3 regions of the Rossellomorea sp. DA94 genome follow, and region 2 is predicted to be linked to each of the others. Evidence: riboswitches for the same ligand, from Rfam matches in the RefSeq annotation. Region 2 holds a riboswitch; each other region holds the start of a gene.

Region 1 (5,513 bases), 870 kb from region 2:
TCGGAGTGATCGGTCCTGCAAATGGTTCGAGCTCCCCTTTTTGACTGGAAGCAATCAGAATGCTGTCTGTAGGCGTTCCGGTTGCAAGGTTTCCGTTTCTTTTGTCCCTTACTTCCATATCATTCAGTGCTTTTACCTTTGCCTCCGTGGAAGTGACGAGGGCTTCGATATAGGCCTCATCAGATAAATTCCCATTAATGAAAACCCAGGTATTGATCGTACCCGGTTTAGAATCAATATCATATTGAAAGCTCGTTGATACATCCATGGCATTTCCGACACCGGCGGTCACGATGACGAAAACCGATTTCCCCATCATCTCAAAACGCTCACATATCATGTTAGACAAATCGAGAGCCGTCATCATACCGACAGATAAAGACGGATCCAGTTCTTTCGTAATGAGAAACTCCTTCATATCTTGTTTGTAATCCCGGCAGTCATAATCAACGGGTACCCGTCGGTTCATGAAGTGAGAGTACCAACCAATTCCCGCTCCGATAATACCCGAGGACATACACTTCAACGGGAAAGGGGCAGAATAAAGGATGCAATCTTCGTTCAATGTCATATACCTTTCATCTAATAGCAGGTTTTCAGTGAGGGATCCTTCAGGCACGATTACCATTTGAGGTTTGGCCACCAAAGGATGAGCCTGTTTCTGGACCTTTGTTTGATAGACTTCTTCGATATGTTCTTCTTTCAACACTTCTTCCGGATGATGGAGAAGTTTCGTTGTGCCCTGGTCCAGTAAGAGTAAACGGTCACAGTATAGGCTAGCTAAATTCAAATCGTGAAAAATGGCCACGACCGTTAATGTCCCCTGATCTGTTTGACTTTTAATCAAATCCAATAGGGACTTCTGGTAGGAAAGATCAAGATGATTAGTGGGCTCATCCAGAAGGAGGATGTGAGGTTCCTGGGCTAGAGCCTGTGCCAGGAACACCCGTTGTCGCTCACCACCTGACAATTCATGCAGGTATCGGTTCTGAAACGCAGAAATTCCCGTCTGCTCCATCACTTTGTCCACCATCTCTTTGTCCCGGTCGGTCGTACCCTTAAAGAAACCTTTCTGGTGAGCATATCTTCCAAGCATCACCGTCTCCCTCACTTGATACGAAAATGCTTCAGTCGATATCTGGGGCAATACCGCGACATGGGTAGCCAATTCTCTCGAAGAAAACTGATGAAGCGGCTTCCCTTTCAAGGTAATCACTCCATCCATTAAAGGAAGGAGACCCGTCATGGCTTTCAGTAACGTCGTTTTACCACTTCCATTTGGGCCAAGTATTCCAAAGAACTCTCCCTTGTCAATATGAAAATTCATGTCTTCCACGATCTTTTGATCGCCGTATCCTACTGACACCCCGTTTACATCGATCATGATGAAAGACCCCTTTTCTTTAAAAGAATATAAGCAAACATCGGTGCGCCGATCAAGGCGGTGATCACTCCAATCGGAAGTTCGGTCGGAGCGATGATCGTTCTGGAAAGCAGGTCGGCGAGAACAAGGAACCCTCCTCCTACAAGGATTGATAGGGGAAGGAGATGCTTATGATCATGTCCGATCATTCTTCGTAGAAAATGAGGAACCACAAGGCCGACAAATCCGATCGTTCCGGACACGGCCACTGCTGCCCCCGTCAGGATGCTTCCGGCAATCAAAATGATCAGCTTCCTTTTTTGAACCGAGATACCGATATGACGGGCCTGTTCCTCCCCGAAGCTCATGCCGTTCAATTCCTTGCTGTTCAGTAGGAGCAACACCACCCCAATAAGGAAGAAAGGCAAGATGATCGCAATGTAATCCCACCCTCTCATGGATACACTTCCAAGAAGCCAGCCGATGATCTGCCTCAGTTCCTCACCTGTGAGTGCGATCATCAAGGAAATCACCGAGCCCAGAAACGAGCTGAAGATGATTCCTGTCAGTATAATGGTTTCGACCTTCATGGTCCTTTCAACCTTTTGTGCGAACCATAATACGAGAAATACGGTGATGATCGAACAAACAATACTGAAAAAGGGAAGCGTAAACTTCCCGATGAAAGGGATGCTCCAATGAAAAAACAATGTGATGACCGCCCCGACCGATGCACCTGATGACACTCCCAATGTGTAGGGATCAGCCAGAGGATTGCGTAACAGCCCTTGAAAAGAAGCTCCGGCAATGGCTAAGGAGCTGCCGACCAATAAAGCCAACAATACTCTTGGAAGCCGGATCGTATAGACGATGTTCACAAACATGGGATTAACCGTATCAGGCATTTGAAAACCGAACCACTTATAACCGACGATGTATAGGATATCCATCGGTGGAATGGCTATTGTACCGATCGAAACACCTGCAAGCACCGCCGTGAGTATAAATAGCCCTGCCAATCCGTATGTGATCCCTATCTTATTCTGCAAATACCTCTGGATAGATCGACTTTGCAATTTCCTCTACTCCTTCAACCAATCTTGGACCTGTCCGTGTGACTAAATCAGAATGGACATCGTGAACATCCCCATTCTTAACTGCCGTTACATCTTCCCATCCTTTTCTTCCCATTATCTGTTCTTTCGGATTTTCACTGTAATAACCATATGTAGTGATGATTGAATCAGGGTTAGACGAGATGACCGCTTCCTGGTTCACCTGTACCCAGCCTTCCTGATCGCTCATGACATTTTCAGCATTGACCATAGATAGCATTTGATCGATGAACGTGTTCTTACCTGTTGAATAAATGTCAGGGGAAGGGGAAACTTCCACATAGACTCTTTTCTTTTCCGTTACTTCACTTGCTTTTTCCTGGATGGATTTTAAATCTGATTTCATTTCAGAAACAACGGAATCTGCCTGACCTTTTTTACCGACTAGTGTCCCGATGTCCTGAATTGTGTTATATACTTCTTCAAAGCTTTTAGCGTCTTGAACGATGAATACGTTCACCCCTGCATCTTTCAGTTGATTCAAACCTTCTTCTGCTGACTTTGCTGTGGATTCATGGGCCAGGACCAGGTCCGGCTCTAAGCTGACGATTTTCTCTACGTTAAACTCCATTCCACCGATCTTCTCTTTATCGGCGGCTTCTTTCGGGAAGTTATCAAAGTCTGACACTCCGACGATTTCCTTATTGAGCCCAAGCTCGAATAAAATCTCCGTATTACTGGGAATTAACGAAACGATATGTTTAGGTTGTTCTTCCAGGGTGACTTTATTATCAAGTGCGTCAGTCAATGATAAAGGATATCCGGATTCATTTTGGTTTACTTCTGCTGTTTCCTTTTTCTTCGTTTGTTCCCCGTCATTCGTTCCGCATGCTGTCAGGAATCCGATGGCTACCAACAATGCAAGTAAGGCTTTTACTGTGTGTTTCATTTCTTTTTCCCCCTGTTGATTAACATTTTGACAGACAAAAAAACATCTCCAGTGGACTAGAGATGTTGTGTAAGATGCATATAGGTTTATATTCAAGTGAACCATGCATATTACACCTTTCTATCCGCGTAGAATTGGTGCGCTTAAAATCAGGCAGGTCTCCTGGCTCATGGTCATAGTTTGCTGATACCTTCCCGTGCTTGTTTGCACAGTGGTAAATGTTCAGCTCACTACCATTTACAGTGGCGGGACCGCGTTGGATTTACACCAACTTCCCTATTAAGAAGCTAAGAAGATTCACATCTTACACTTCACCTGATTTCGTAACGTATGAAATTGTTCCGTACAAAGGAATTATACACAAATTCCATCCGTTAGGAAATGAATTTTAATGAATTTGTTGAAAATTGTAGAAAACGATTAATCGTAAAGTCGGCACAGCTGAAGCAGACAAGCTATTTTGATTGTTCCTTTTAAGCTTTCATGGTAGAATCTGTTCAAGCTATTGCTTTACTGCTTTAGAGGAGTACATATGGTACAGGAGGTTTGCTAAATGAATGATAGAGAAGTCGCTACTTTTGCAGGCGGATGTTTTTGGTGCATGGTAAAGCCGTTCGATGAGCTTCCGGGGATTATTGATGTCGTATCGGGATATTCTGGAGGTCATCTTGAGAATCCTTCATATGAGGATATTAAAGCCGGTGGCAGCGGCCATTATGAAGTGGTTCAGATCACCTATGATCCCGCTCTGTTTCCTTATGAAAGGCTATTGGAGTTATACTGGCCTCAGATTGACCCGACTGATGACGGGGGTCAATTCCACGATCGCGGTGAACAGTATCGAACAGCTATCTTCTATCACAATGAACACCAGAAACAATTGGCTGAGGATTCAAAAAACACGATAGAAGGAAGCGGGCGATTCAAGAAGCCGATCGTCACCAAAGTCCTTCCTGCCTCAACCTTTTATCCGGCAGAAGAGTATCATCAAAAGTTCTACAAAACGAATCCGGAGGAATACAAACAAGATCGCGCAAAGTCAGGGCGCGATGAATTCATAGATGGACATTGGAAAAACAAATAGTGGCATGAAAAAAACTTCTTTCGCCAAACTAATGGCTAGAAAGGAGTTTTTTTATGAAGAAATCCGACAAGGCGAAAGATGATAAAGAACAAGTGATAGGATTCTCTGGACCGGGAAAAGTAGTTAATTTCTTTGACCCTTATCCTGATGAGAAGGAAGAAAACGCAAATAACTCAGATACCGTCGATCCCCATCCATCCCAATGAGACATTAGCTAAAAAACGCGCTATGCGTATCATGGGTAAATATTATGGTTAGAATGGCGATACAGCAGAATTTTGTCAAAGAAGGTGAAAACAAATGTATTTCTGGATTGTCGCATTGGGCTTTACCATTTTCCTTTTTACGAGAATTCCGACAGTGAAGAATTCCGTTCATGTACGGAATAGTTATCTGGTCAAGAAATGTTCCATCATCATTCCTGCAAGAAATGAAGAAAAGACGATCGAGAGGCTTTTATCCAGTATTCGGATGCAGTTCATACAGCCATTGGAAGTCATTGTTGTGAATGATGGATCAACAGATCAAACGAAGGCTATTGCCTTAAACGAGGGTGCAATTGTAATTGATGCACCCCCTTTGCCTAATGGATGGAACGGAAAATCATGGGCATGCTGGAATGGAGCGAAAGAGTCTAAAGGAGAATTCCTATTGTTTGTGGATAGTGATACCTGGCTCGAACAAGCAGGTCTGTTAAAGATATGCGAAACGTATAAAATGCAACAATGTCAAGGAGTATTGACCATTCATCCGTTTCATAAAATGGAATCCTTTCATGAAACATTCTCCATGCTGTTTCATTTAATGGTGTTTGCCTCAACCAGTATCACCCATCTCTTTTCATGGTTGTGCACGCCTTCAGGCGGTTTCGGGCAATTTTTCTTATGTTCGAGGGCCGTTTATGAGCGAGTCGGAGGTCATGAAGCCATCAAAGGGGAAATGGTGGAACATTTTGCCTTGAGTCAATGGGCGAAGAAATGCGGGGAATCGGTAGAAGCGGTAAGTGGCAGGAATGCCATTTCCATGAGGATGTATGGGGAAGGAATAGGTGATGTATTCAAC
Region 2 (5,513 bases):
CGTTCTTCCAAAAGTCAAACACTTCATTTTGCTCTCTTTTCGACACAATGCTCGATAACACATAGCTGTAGGAATGGTTATGCACGACTTCTTGCTGTGCCAGGATGATCATCAAGGCGTTTAGGCTCGAATCCGTCAGATAATCTGCCACTTTACCCGCATAGTCGGTTTGAACGCTGTCAAGAAGCGCCAGGAGACCTATGATCTTAAGAAAGGATTCCTGCTCGTTCTCAGGCAAAGTAGGGAACTGCTTGATATCTTTAGCCATATTGATTTCAAATGGAGTCCAGAAATTCCCTAGCATTCTTTTATATTTTGGGTAGGCCCAGGGAAACCGCACATCATCCCAGTTTAATATATTGGAACTTTTCCCGTTTACGATACCCGTCGATTTATTTGGGGCCATTGAGTCAATCAGTACCCGCTGTTTCAATTCTTCCATTTTCCCTCTTCCTCCCTAGCTATGACAGCTTTCGCATTCTTCAAAATTGGATACGGACGTAGACCTTACATAATAAGTGGTTTTCAATCCGGACTTCCATGCGTCCAGGTGAAGATCCAGTAAATCTTTAGCCTTGATGTCATTACGCACATACAGATTAAATGAAATCCCCTGATCGATATGTCTCTGCCTCTTTTCGTTCTGTTCCACACTCCAATGTTGATCCACTTGATAAGCGGTCTTGTAATACCAGGTCGTATGCGGAGACAGATCGGGAGCGGTCACTGGAATCTTGTAATCTTTCTTTTCTTCTGAATACTGGAGCCTGAATATCGGATCGATGCTCGCAGAGGACCCCGCAATGATCGAGGTTGAGGAATTGGGGGCTACCGCCATTAAGTACCCATTGCGGATCCCTTTGTCTTTAATCCCATCCTTCAATTCAATCCATCTTTCACTTGAATAGTCCCGCTTCAGAAAATATTCTCCCGTCGCCCAGTCCGAATCCTCGAAATAAGGATAGCTTCCTTTTTCTTTTGCCAGTTCATGGCTTGCGTTTATCGTGTAATAAGCAATCTCTTCATAAAGGGAATCACAATAGTCCACCGCCTGACTGCTTTCCCACTTCAATCCCTTCAGGGCAAGGAGATGATGCCATCCGAATGTCCCTAATCCGATCCCCCTGTACCGCTGATTGGTGATCTGGGCCTGCAGGACGGGAAGGTCATTTAAGTCAATCACATTATCCAGCAGTCTTACGCCTATCGCCACCACTCTCTCAAGCTCATCATCCAGGATGGTCTTGGCTAAAGAAATGGACGCGAGATTGCAAACGACATAATCTCCCGGAGACTTATATGTGACGATCTTCCCATCTTGTATCACCTCTTCTTCCATCACAGTCGCACTCATATTCTGAGCGATTTCGGTACACAGGTTACTGCAATAGATCATCCCTTTATGTGGATTGGCATTCATACGGTTAACGGTATCACGGTAAAACATATACGGAGTCCCCGTTTCGAGCTGAGAAATCATGATGCGCTTGAAGATTTCAATGGCAGGCACCACTTCCCGAGAAAGGGTGGGGTGAGCGACACATTCCCAGTACTTCTCACGAAAAGTACCAGCACCGGATGTTTCGTCATAGAAGTCTTCAAGGGAAAAGCCCATGACTCCTTTCACTTCATGAGGGTCGAATAAATACCACTCTTCCCTCTTCTCCACCTGTTCCATAAACAGATCCGGTAAGGAGACTCCCGTGAAAAGATCATGGGTCCTCTGCCTTTCGTCCCCATTGTTCAACCGCGTATCCAAAAATGGGAAGATATCTTTATGCCATACATCCAAATAAACGGCGATCGCCCCTTGGCGCTGACCCAGTTGATCGACGGATACCGCCGTATTATTCAGTTGTTTCATCCACGGTATGACCCCGGAGCTCACTCCTTTAAAGCCCTTTATATCACTTCCCCTGCTGCGGACCTTCCCTAAATAAATTCCAAGGCCCCCTCCATTCTTGCTAAGAGTGGAAACGTCAGTATTACTGTCATAAATGCTCCTTAAGTCATCCTCAACCGTATCAATGAAACAGCTGGATAGCTGGCCATGGCTTTTTCCTGCATTTGCAAAAGTAGGGGTTGCCACGGTCATATACAGATTGGATAGTGCCCAATACGCTTCTTCAATCAATGACATTCTTTTTTCCTTTTCCTCATTCATGCATAACGTCATACTGATGACCATAAATCGCTCTTGAGGAAGCTCCAGCACTTTTCCATTATGGGACTTTGTTAAATACCTCTCAGCCAGCGTAACGATCCCTATGTAAGTAAATAGTTGATCCCTGTCGAAATCCAGAATGGAACCTAAGTAATCCACTTCTTCCTTGCTATATGAATCCAGTAGTGACGGGGAATAAAGGTGAGCTTCAGTTAATTCTTTGACCATTTCATAAAATGAGCCGGATAGATTCTCTTCTGATTTACCCCTTGAAAATGATATGCCCTCATATAAATCCTTGATGTACAAGGATGCAGCCACATAGGTCCAATCCGGTTCGAGTGCGGTGATACGTTCGATCGCTGTCAGGATCATGAAATGATGAAGCTGTTCACTGGTCCATTCCTCCTGCTGATTTGCATACATGGTGATTTTCTTATCGAAATCTGTGAAATCCAGGTTGGGAAACTGTCTGCTAAGGCTGTGGAGAATCCCTTCCACTTCTTTTTGTTTTACCATTGTGAATGTCATGATTCATTCCTCCCGTTTCTTAATGTGGGAAGGAGTCAAAAAAAGCCCATCCTTCAGGAAGGACGGGCTTTAAACAATACGGAGATATAAATAGACCTGACGCCTATTGTAATCCTCGCTTTATCCTCCCAATTCCCGAAGAAGATAACACGTGTTAAATAAGGCAGGTCTCCTGACTCGCGCTTCACCCTACTCTAAGGCCTTCCCATCGATACGACAGTGGCAGTTCCTTATTTCGTCAGCACATACAGTTGCGGGGACAGCTCCGGATTCTCACCGGATTCCCTTTTAAGTCTCATCAGACACCTTATTTACAGGTTATAATCAATATATAGTTATTAAAATAAAAACAGACACCAAATGTTGTGTCCTTAACTATCATATATGATTCAAAATAGATTTACAAGTAATCTTTTCATTTTTATTTTTGCTCTCTCCGCAGAGATTGGTGTAAATTAGTCAATTACTAAGTTCTGTAGCTCTGTCAACGAGGATGAGCTTTAGGGTGAGGGGAACTGCTTCGCTTTCCACGGACGTTCGGTCGAGCCTCCTCAGCACAGTTCGCTTCCGGGGTCTCGACACGCCCGTTTTTCCGTAGGAGTCTACGCAGTTCCCCTCACCCTCTATTTAAGCTATTGGAGACAGAGCTCAAAAATTTTCGAAACCCTACTACAATAAATAGCATATATTTCTCTTATTAATCAGTGGTTTTCGCTTTTGAATGGATTTGAAGGGGTATACAATTATTACAAAAGGTAAAAGACCATCTTAATGTATTGATTGGAGCGGAAGGTGCTCGACTCCGACGGGAATAGCGGGAAAGCTTGAAAAGCGGAGGTGGCTTGCTCAGCCCCGACAAGCATAAGATGAATGGGCTAAGAAGGCGTCCTTGTGACTTCTTGGACCATTTAGCTTATGACCTCGAGGGGCTAGCCACCGTAGCTGGATCTTGAGACCCCGCAGGGCAAAAGCCCGAGGAGGCTCAACTCACGCCCCGCGGAAAGCGAGCACCTGCAGCGGAAATCAACTACTACTCGCTAATTCAAATTTTCGAAACCTTATCTACAATTAGTCTGGATTATGCTTATAATTATTATTTTCCCTGAAAAGGAAAGAAGATGATGGAATAGTGCTTCCAAACGGACAGTAGTCCGTCTACGTTTACATATATGTGGGTTGAGGGATATGAAGACCATCTCTATAATCCAAATAGAAGGTTGTTTGACAGTATTCTTTGGTCCCCAATATTTTTGATAGGTTGTTTAAATGGAGAAAGACTCGATTTAAACAACCTCTTTTTTTGAACGTATCTATGTAATATTCCTCCTGCTTTATCACTTTAGTAGTAATTGTATTCCCTATATATCAATGTACGGAAGGAGAATATGCTTTATACTCTGTGTTTCATCCAGATTACAATCAATATATTTTAACCTAAATACTTTCTTTTTGCAGGTTTTTCATTTACAATGCCCATTAAGTGATTTTTTTTAGAATCACACCTTAGTTCTGAAAGGAGTCTATTATGAAGAAACTATTAACGACTTTACTAGTAGGATTATTAACAATTGGATTAGCCGCTTGCGGTTCGAATGAGGAGAGCCAAAAAGCTGACGATAAACCAAAAACAGAGGCTTCTGACAAAAAGGCTCAAGAAGAGCAAGCGAAAAAGATGGAAGAAATGCAAAAGAAAATGGATGAACAAAAGGTGGAAAAAGATAAGATCGTCGCCATCGTCAACGACGAAAAAATCAAAGGTGAAGATTTCAACAATGTGTTGACTCAATCACAGATGCAGTATCAACAAATGGGACAGGACCCGACAAGTAAAGATGCTGTTAAAAAAATCAAAGATCAAACCATCGACAGCATAGTCGGTCAAACACTCCTTATGCAACAGGCCGAGGAAAAAGGCTATAAAGCGACGGATGATGAAATCAATAAGCAACTCGACGAAGTGAAAAAGCAATATAAAGATGAAAAGCAATTCGAAGATGCCATGAAGAAAGCCGGATTTACCATGGATGAGCTGAAAACTCAGATTGCTGAAAATATTAAGTACACCAACTACGTTGAAAAAGAAATCAAAGTCGACGAAGTAACAGAAGATGAAATGAAGAAGTTTTATGATCAATATGCAAGTCAACAAGGACAGGACCAAGCAAAGGATGCTCCGAAGTTTGAAGATGTAAAACCACAGATCAAGACTCAGCTGGAACAACAGAAGAAGCAAGAAAAGCTTGTTCAACATGTTGAAGATTTAAAGAAAAACGCTAAAATTGATGTAAAAATCTAACACAAGTCAGAAAGCCGCCTTCTTATGGCGGCTTTCTTTTTTTCTATCTTCCATAGGAGGTTTTTCTCCCTGTGCCGGGGGTATGGTATAAGAACCTATCATTTAAAGGAGGATGTACATCATGACCAAAAGAACGAATCAAAATCCGGAAAATGCCGAGCAGGATCAGGAAAGTATCCTTGATCAGCATGAAAGTGAACAAAATGTCGATCCCATCCCTATCGACGAACTAAAAAAGGACCAGCGTGACGAAAAGAAAAAACACGATACCAAAGACGAATAAATAAACCGCCCTGTGGATGACCCACAGGGCGGTTCTATATTATTCAGCTAACCAATCTGTATGGAAAGTACCTTCTTTGTCTATACGCTGATACGTATGGGCTCCGAAATAGTCCCGTTGTGCTTGCAGCAGATTCGCCGGCAGTGACTCAGAACGATAGCTGTCATAGTAAGCTAATGCACTGGCGAGACCCGGTACAGGAATGCCCAGCTTGATGGCTGTTGCCACTACTTCCCTTG
Region 3 (5,513 bases), 390 kb from region 2:
ATTATGTGGGTTGTCATCGGAGGATTTCTAGGGACGATCGTCGGCATGCTCCCCGGGCTCGGACCGGCAACTGCCGTGGCTGTCTTGATCCCGATTACATTCGGTATGGAGCCCGTCAGTGCCATCATCCTGATGGCTGCTATTTATTATGGGGCGATGTACGGGGGATCGAGGAGTTCGATTCTATTAAATACACCAGGTGACGGTTCAGCCATTGCTGCCACATTCGACGGGTATCCGATGGCTCAGAAGGGTGAGGCAGGACAGGCCATGGCCATATCGGCAGTCGCGTCTTTCATCGGCGGGATGATGGCCGTCATCGGATTTATCTTCCTTGCCGAGCCGCTGGCAAGCTTTGCCCTGAAATTCGGTCCTGCTGAATACTTTTTATTAATGCTGCTGACTCTTTCGGCGATTGTTGCTTTATCGGTAGGGAAAATGGTGAAGGGCTTCATCGCGATGTTCCTTGGGCTGATGCTCAGTACGGTGGGCATTGATACTCAGAGCGGCGTCTATCGATTCACCTTCGGAAGCTCGCATTTAAGTGAAGGAATCGATTTTCTAATCGTGATCATCGGTGTATATGCAGTCGGGGAAGTTCTTTACAATTATTTGACGATCGATCAGGAGAAAAAAGAGAAAAAGAAAGTCGGTAAGATCTGGTTTACGAAAAAGCAGTGGAAACGCTCATTATGGCCGATTTTAAGAAGCGGACCACTTGGATTTGTGGTTGGTGTCCTTCCGGGAGCCGGGGGATCGATCGCATCCATGATCAGCTACTCAACAGAGAAGCAAATTTCCAAACATCCTGAAGAATTCGGGAAGGGTGCAGTAGAAGGGCTTGCAGCACCTGAATCTGCTAATAATGCAGCCTCTGTCGGAGCGATGATCCCGCTGTTGACGATGGGTATCCCAGGTTCGGGGACAACTGCTGTCATGCTTGGAGCCCTGGTAATGCTTGGGATGAAACCTGGACCGCTTTTGTTTGAGAATGATCCCAATACGGTATGGACGCTGATCAATAGTATGTTTATCGGGAATATAGCCCTTGTTATTATTAATATTCTGCTTGTCGGTCTGTTAGTGAAAATACTGGATACGCCTGCAAAAGTGTTGTATCCGGTCATTGTGATTCTTGCATTTATCGGAACCTACACGCTCAGTTACAGTGCAGTGGATTTCTTCCTGTTATTAATTTTTGGAGTATTCGGTTTATTTCTGAAAGTCATGGATTTTCCGATTGCCCCGCTTGTTCTGGCATTGATCGTAGGAGCAGATATGGAGCAGAACTTCAGGATGGCCGTTCTTTCGTCAAATGGCAGCCTCGGTATCTTCTTTGATACACCGATTGCCATCGCCTTGGCTATATTGACGCTGTTATCACTGTTTTATCCATTGCTGATCAAAGCATTTAAAAAGAAAGAGAAGAATCCTGTCGACCCTATTTCAAAAGACATGTAAGGAAGAGGGATATTTTATCACAATTATTCTGAAGGGTCAGGATTGATGTCGGGGACTGTTTATGGGAAACAGCCGGTTCTTCAGCTGCCCGATATGCCCTAGGTAATAAGCAGGATTCAACGATCATTCACTGACAGTTATTGATGAAAAGGAAAAGTCACCCCATCGCCGGTGGCTTTTTCCTTTGATTGAAAGATGGGAGTAATCGTCATGAAAAAACAACTGTTACTGGTTATCACGTTTCTATTATATGCCTTATTCTTTCTCCCATTTTTTGAGTGGGATGAAACATGGAAGGCTATCGCTGCACTCATCATCATTCAGATCCTCTGGATCGGCAAAGTCTTTCCACTTGCATTCAGCTCGCTGCTACTCATTCTGCTGATTTCGTTTCATTTTTTCAGTTATGAACAGACATTGAGTTATTTCAGTTCGGGTATCGTTTGGCTCTTGTTTTCTACATTCATTATCTCAGCTGCATTCATTAAAACAGGTCTGGCAAGCAGGGTATCGCTTTATACGTTAAAGCTGTCTGGAGGGTCGGGGAAAGCGTTGATTTTCATTTCGTTTCTGCTCATGACTGTCCTGTCTGTCCTGATACCGTCGAATGTAGGGAAGGGCAGCCTGTTATCATCGGTACTCGACAGCCTGATGAAAAGTCTGCGAAAAATAGCGGATGTCCATTATCTGGGCAAGTCGCTGTTTATAGGGGTTGCCTATCTTGCTGCCATTTCAGGGGCGTTTGTCGCGACTGGGGCCAGTTCCACTATTTACGCTTTCGGGATCCTGAGCGACGTTTCAAGCGATCTGAATTATATAAGATGGTTCCTGATTTTTGGAATACCGGTGCTGCTTTTTATCGTGATATTGTGGGGAATATTCTTAATGATCTTTCCCCCTGAGAAGATTGACCGAAAGCTGTTATTGGCATTGATCGAAAAAAGAATCGGTGAACTTGGGCCGGTCGGCATCAATGAAAAGAAAATCATGTGTATCATCGGGGGAACGTTGATCCTGTGGATTGCACAGCCTCTGCATGGATATTCCATTCCTCAGGTTGGCCTTCTGGGTGCATGTATGACGGTCATTCCTTTGGCGGGAGTATGGAAGTGGGAAGAAGCGCGGGAATCGATTGATTGGGATCTGATGCTCTTTTTTGCCTCCACTCTGATGGTATCGGGGATGCTGGTCAAGACAGGGACGATTGAATGGATGGCAGAAGGGTTGAATACTATACTTACTGGCCGCCAACTCTGGGTGATCATCCTGCTCCTCATCTTATGTACGAGTATTATTCGGATCGTATTCGTTAATATCCTGGGGTTTTTGACCATCATGCTCCCTCTCAGCATCACAATCGGGCACACAATCCCGGGTTTATCACCCATGCAAATTGCCATGCCGGTGTTCCTGGCATGCGTCCCGGGCTTTTTCCTCGTCACCCAGTCCCCGGTTCACTTGATCAGCTACTCATACGGTTATTTTACCGACAAGGATTTAATGCGGGCAGGAATTTGGTCATCCGCAGCATGGATCGCCGTCATCATCTGCTCGGTTTTCTTTTACTGGTAAGACAATATTTATTGTTGAAAAAGGGTATGAACAGCGTGCTGTTCATACCCAAAAACTTATTTTATCAATGCCCGGTTTTTTCGATGTTCCTTCCTCAGAACAGCTGATTTGAACAATCTCTTCTCCTCTTCTGTTTCCGGTATCACTTTCGGCACCGGTTTCGGCTTACCGTTTTCATCCACCGCAACCATGGTAAGGAATGATTCCGTCGTCAAGGTTTTGATACCTGTCAATAGATTCGAAGAGAAAACTTTTACGTACACCTCCATCGAAGTCCTTCCCGTGGAAGTTACAATCGCCTCTAGGCTGAGTGCATCCCCGACAGTTGCGGATGACAGGAAATCGACCGAATCGATCGAAGCCGTGACCACCACAGAACTCGAATGCTTCATGGCTGACAGTGCAGCGATTTCATCAATATATGATAGAACTTTCCCTCCAAAGATGGTTTGCATATGATTGGTATCCGGGGGCAGTACCAATCTTGTCTGTACGGTTCGTGAACGCTCCACTGAAAAAGCTTGTTCCATATTCTCATCTCCCTGCTTCCTTTTTGACGAAATAAAAAAGCATCTTCCTTTTGTAAAAGAAGATGCGGTTACTCCAAGCGAGCGTCCAGGAACCTATGATTTCCTTTGTGACGTTTCATTTGCGCAACACCCTCCTATCTCCCGTAGGACTTTCGTGTTCTTCTCAATTGGCAGGTCTCCTGGCTCAGCGTCTCCGATTTCAAATTCCTTCCCATTTCAAATTGAAACAGTGGATACATATGAAATCTCAGCTTTACAGTGGCGGGACCGCGTTGGATTTTCACCAACTTCCCTTTTAAGGAAATGACCTGAAATCATTTCCACCAATGAGCAATGATTAAATTGTTGAACGGTTTAATTTTATCATAGACTTCCATTGAATGAGGACTATTTATGATAAAATGGGAGCTCCAACCATTTTATTCATCATAGAATGATGGACGTGCTTTTTTATTAAGATAAGTGAGGAATTGACATGACCTACAGTGACCAGCAAAAACTGATTAATAGAGTAATTGATTACATAGATCAACATCTTACAGAGGATTTATCTTTAGAACAGCTCGCCAAAGTATCTACTTATTCACCCTATCATTTCCAACGTTTGTTTAAAGGGTTCATCGGTGAAACCCCTGCCGGATATGTAAAACGGATCCGACTTGAGAATGCGGCACATATGCTGATATATGAGCCTGACATCCCTGTTACAGAAGTTGCTATGATAAATGGATTTGCATCGTTATCTTATTTCACCTATTCGTTCAATGCGTATTTCAACAGTAATCCGAAACGTTGGAGAGAGGGTGCGTATTTAGAACGATTTCCACGGGAATATGTTAATAGCAAGAAATCTAAAACATTCAGCACAAATCCGAAAGCAATCCAAAGCAGAGAATCCTATAATGAATTTAAATGGCTGGATCTTACTGAAGTGAAGGTTGCCGAGTTACCTGAGTGTACTACCATCAACCGTTATTATACAGGCTCCTATACAGAGGGAATCCCTGACACGTGGCGAGATCTCTATCATTGGGGAAATGCAAGAAATCTGATGAAGGGAAATTCACTACTATTCGGAGTCCCAAAGAGCAATCCTTACATTACTCCACCAGATAAAAACAGGTACGAATGCCGCCTGGTAGTTAAGGATCAAAGCTTATCGGGAGATGATGTCAATCATTTTTCGGGAGGTAAGCATGTAATATATGAGTTTCCAAACCCTGTCGACTATGGAGAAAGGGGCATGTTGATTGAATGTTACTCAGAACTATATAGCTATTGGCTGCCACAAAGCGGCTTTAGATATCTGGGGAACCCGGTGGAGCTAGTTGAGGTAACGGGTGTACAAGGATCGCTTGATATAAGATGCGGTATAAAGGCGATCGCTCTGGCCATTGAACCCAATTAATGGAGGAATAGGGATGACAATAGACTTTAATGTGTCTGCGTTTATGGCTGGTGCCGTATTCTATATGATATACGGCGGGATTTATTATTCACTTTTACTCGGTAAAAAAGATCAGGAAAGAACAGGACCGGTGAAATATGTCTTGGCTGTCTTGGTGGCATTCATCAGTTCAGCACTGGTGGGAGTTCTCGTTTATGCAACGAATTCCGGCGGCTTTGCTTCAGGAGCCTTGATTGGTGGACTTGTTGGATTTCTTATATCCATCGTCTATTTTAAAAATACACTATTTGGACTCATGACTAAACGGATGTTTCTAATTGCTGTCGGAGACCATCTCATCGTTTTCACTTTGCTTGGTGCATTGCACGGTTTATTTCTATAGCATATGAAAGCTTGAACTTCTACAGGTTCAGGCTTTTTTATATAAAAATAGGAGATTCGCCTAATTTATTGAAACTTTTTAAGGGTGGGCTCCGTATATAGTAGTGTAGCTAGCACTTTTATTTAAAATTAAATCAGACATGCTGGTTTAAACAAAATGT

Evidence for each region. A riboswitch is a leader RNA that binds a small molecule or an ion and turns the genes downstream of it on or off. The one in region 2 is predicted to bind cobalamin.
Region 1: it holds a riboswitch for cobalamin, as region 2 does, so the genes downstream of both, P8596_RS13100 (ABC transporter substrate-binding protein) here and P8596_RS08695 (ribonucleoside-diphosphate reductase subunit alpha) in region 2, are expected to answer to the same signal.
Region 3: it holds a riboswitch for cobalamin, as region 2 does, so the genes downstream of both, P8596_RS06625 (acyl-CoA thioesterase) here and P8596_RS08695 (ribonucleoside-diphosphate reductase subunit alpha) in region 2, are expected to answer to the same signal.

The regions. Positions count from the first base shown of each region.
Region 1 is NZ_CP122397.1:2,521,406-2,526,918, forward strand. Features, by position in the region: gene P8596_RS13090 (adenosylcobinamide amidohydrolase) at 1-1,384, opposite strand, end outside; gene P8596_RS13095 (FecCD family ABC transporter permease) at 1,381-2,439, opposite strand; gene P8596_RS13100 (ABC transporter substrate-binding protein) at 2,402-3,367, opposite strand; cobalamin riboswitch at 3,503-3,701, opposite strand; gene msrA (peptide-methionine (S)-S-oxide reductase MsrA) at 3,921-4,451, shown strand; gene P8596_RS13110 (hypothetical protein) at 4,505-4,657, shown strand; gene P8596_RS13115 (glycosyltransferase family 2 protein) at 4,752-5,513, shown strand, end outside.
Region 2 is NZ_CP122397.1:1,650,402-1,655,914, reverse strand. Features, by position in the region: gene P8596_RS08700 (ribonucleotide-diphosphate reductase subunit beta) at 1-442, opposite strand, end outside; gene P8596_RS08695 (ribonucleoside-diphosphate reductase subunit alpha) at 458-2,695, opposite strand; cobalamin riboswitch at 2,841-3,020, opposite strand; gene P8596_RS08690 (SurA N-terminal domain-containing protein) at 4,221-4,991, shown strand; gene P8596_RS08685 (hypothetical protein) at 5,113-5,274, shown strand; gene gndA (NADP-dependent phosphogluconate dehydrogenase) at 5,314-5,513, opposite strand, start outside.
Region 3 is NZ_CP122397.1:1,258,149-1,263,661, forward strand. Features, by position in the region: gene P8596_RS06615 (tripartite tricarboxylate transporter permease) at 1-1,461, shown strand, start outside; gene P8596_RS06620 (SLC13 family permease) at 1,672-3,033, shown strand; gene P8596_RS06625 (acyl-CoA thioesterase) at 3,090-3,563, opposite strand; cobalamin riboswitch at 3,716-3,906, opposite strand; gene P8596_RS06630 (AraC family transcriptional regulator) at 4,039-4,971, shown strand; gene P8596_RS06635 (DUF1761 domain-containing protein) at 4,985-5,353, shown strand.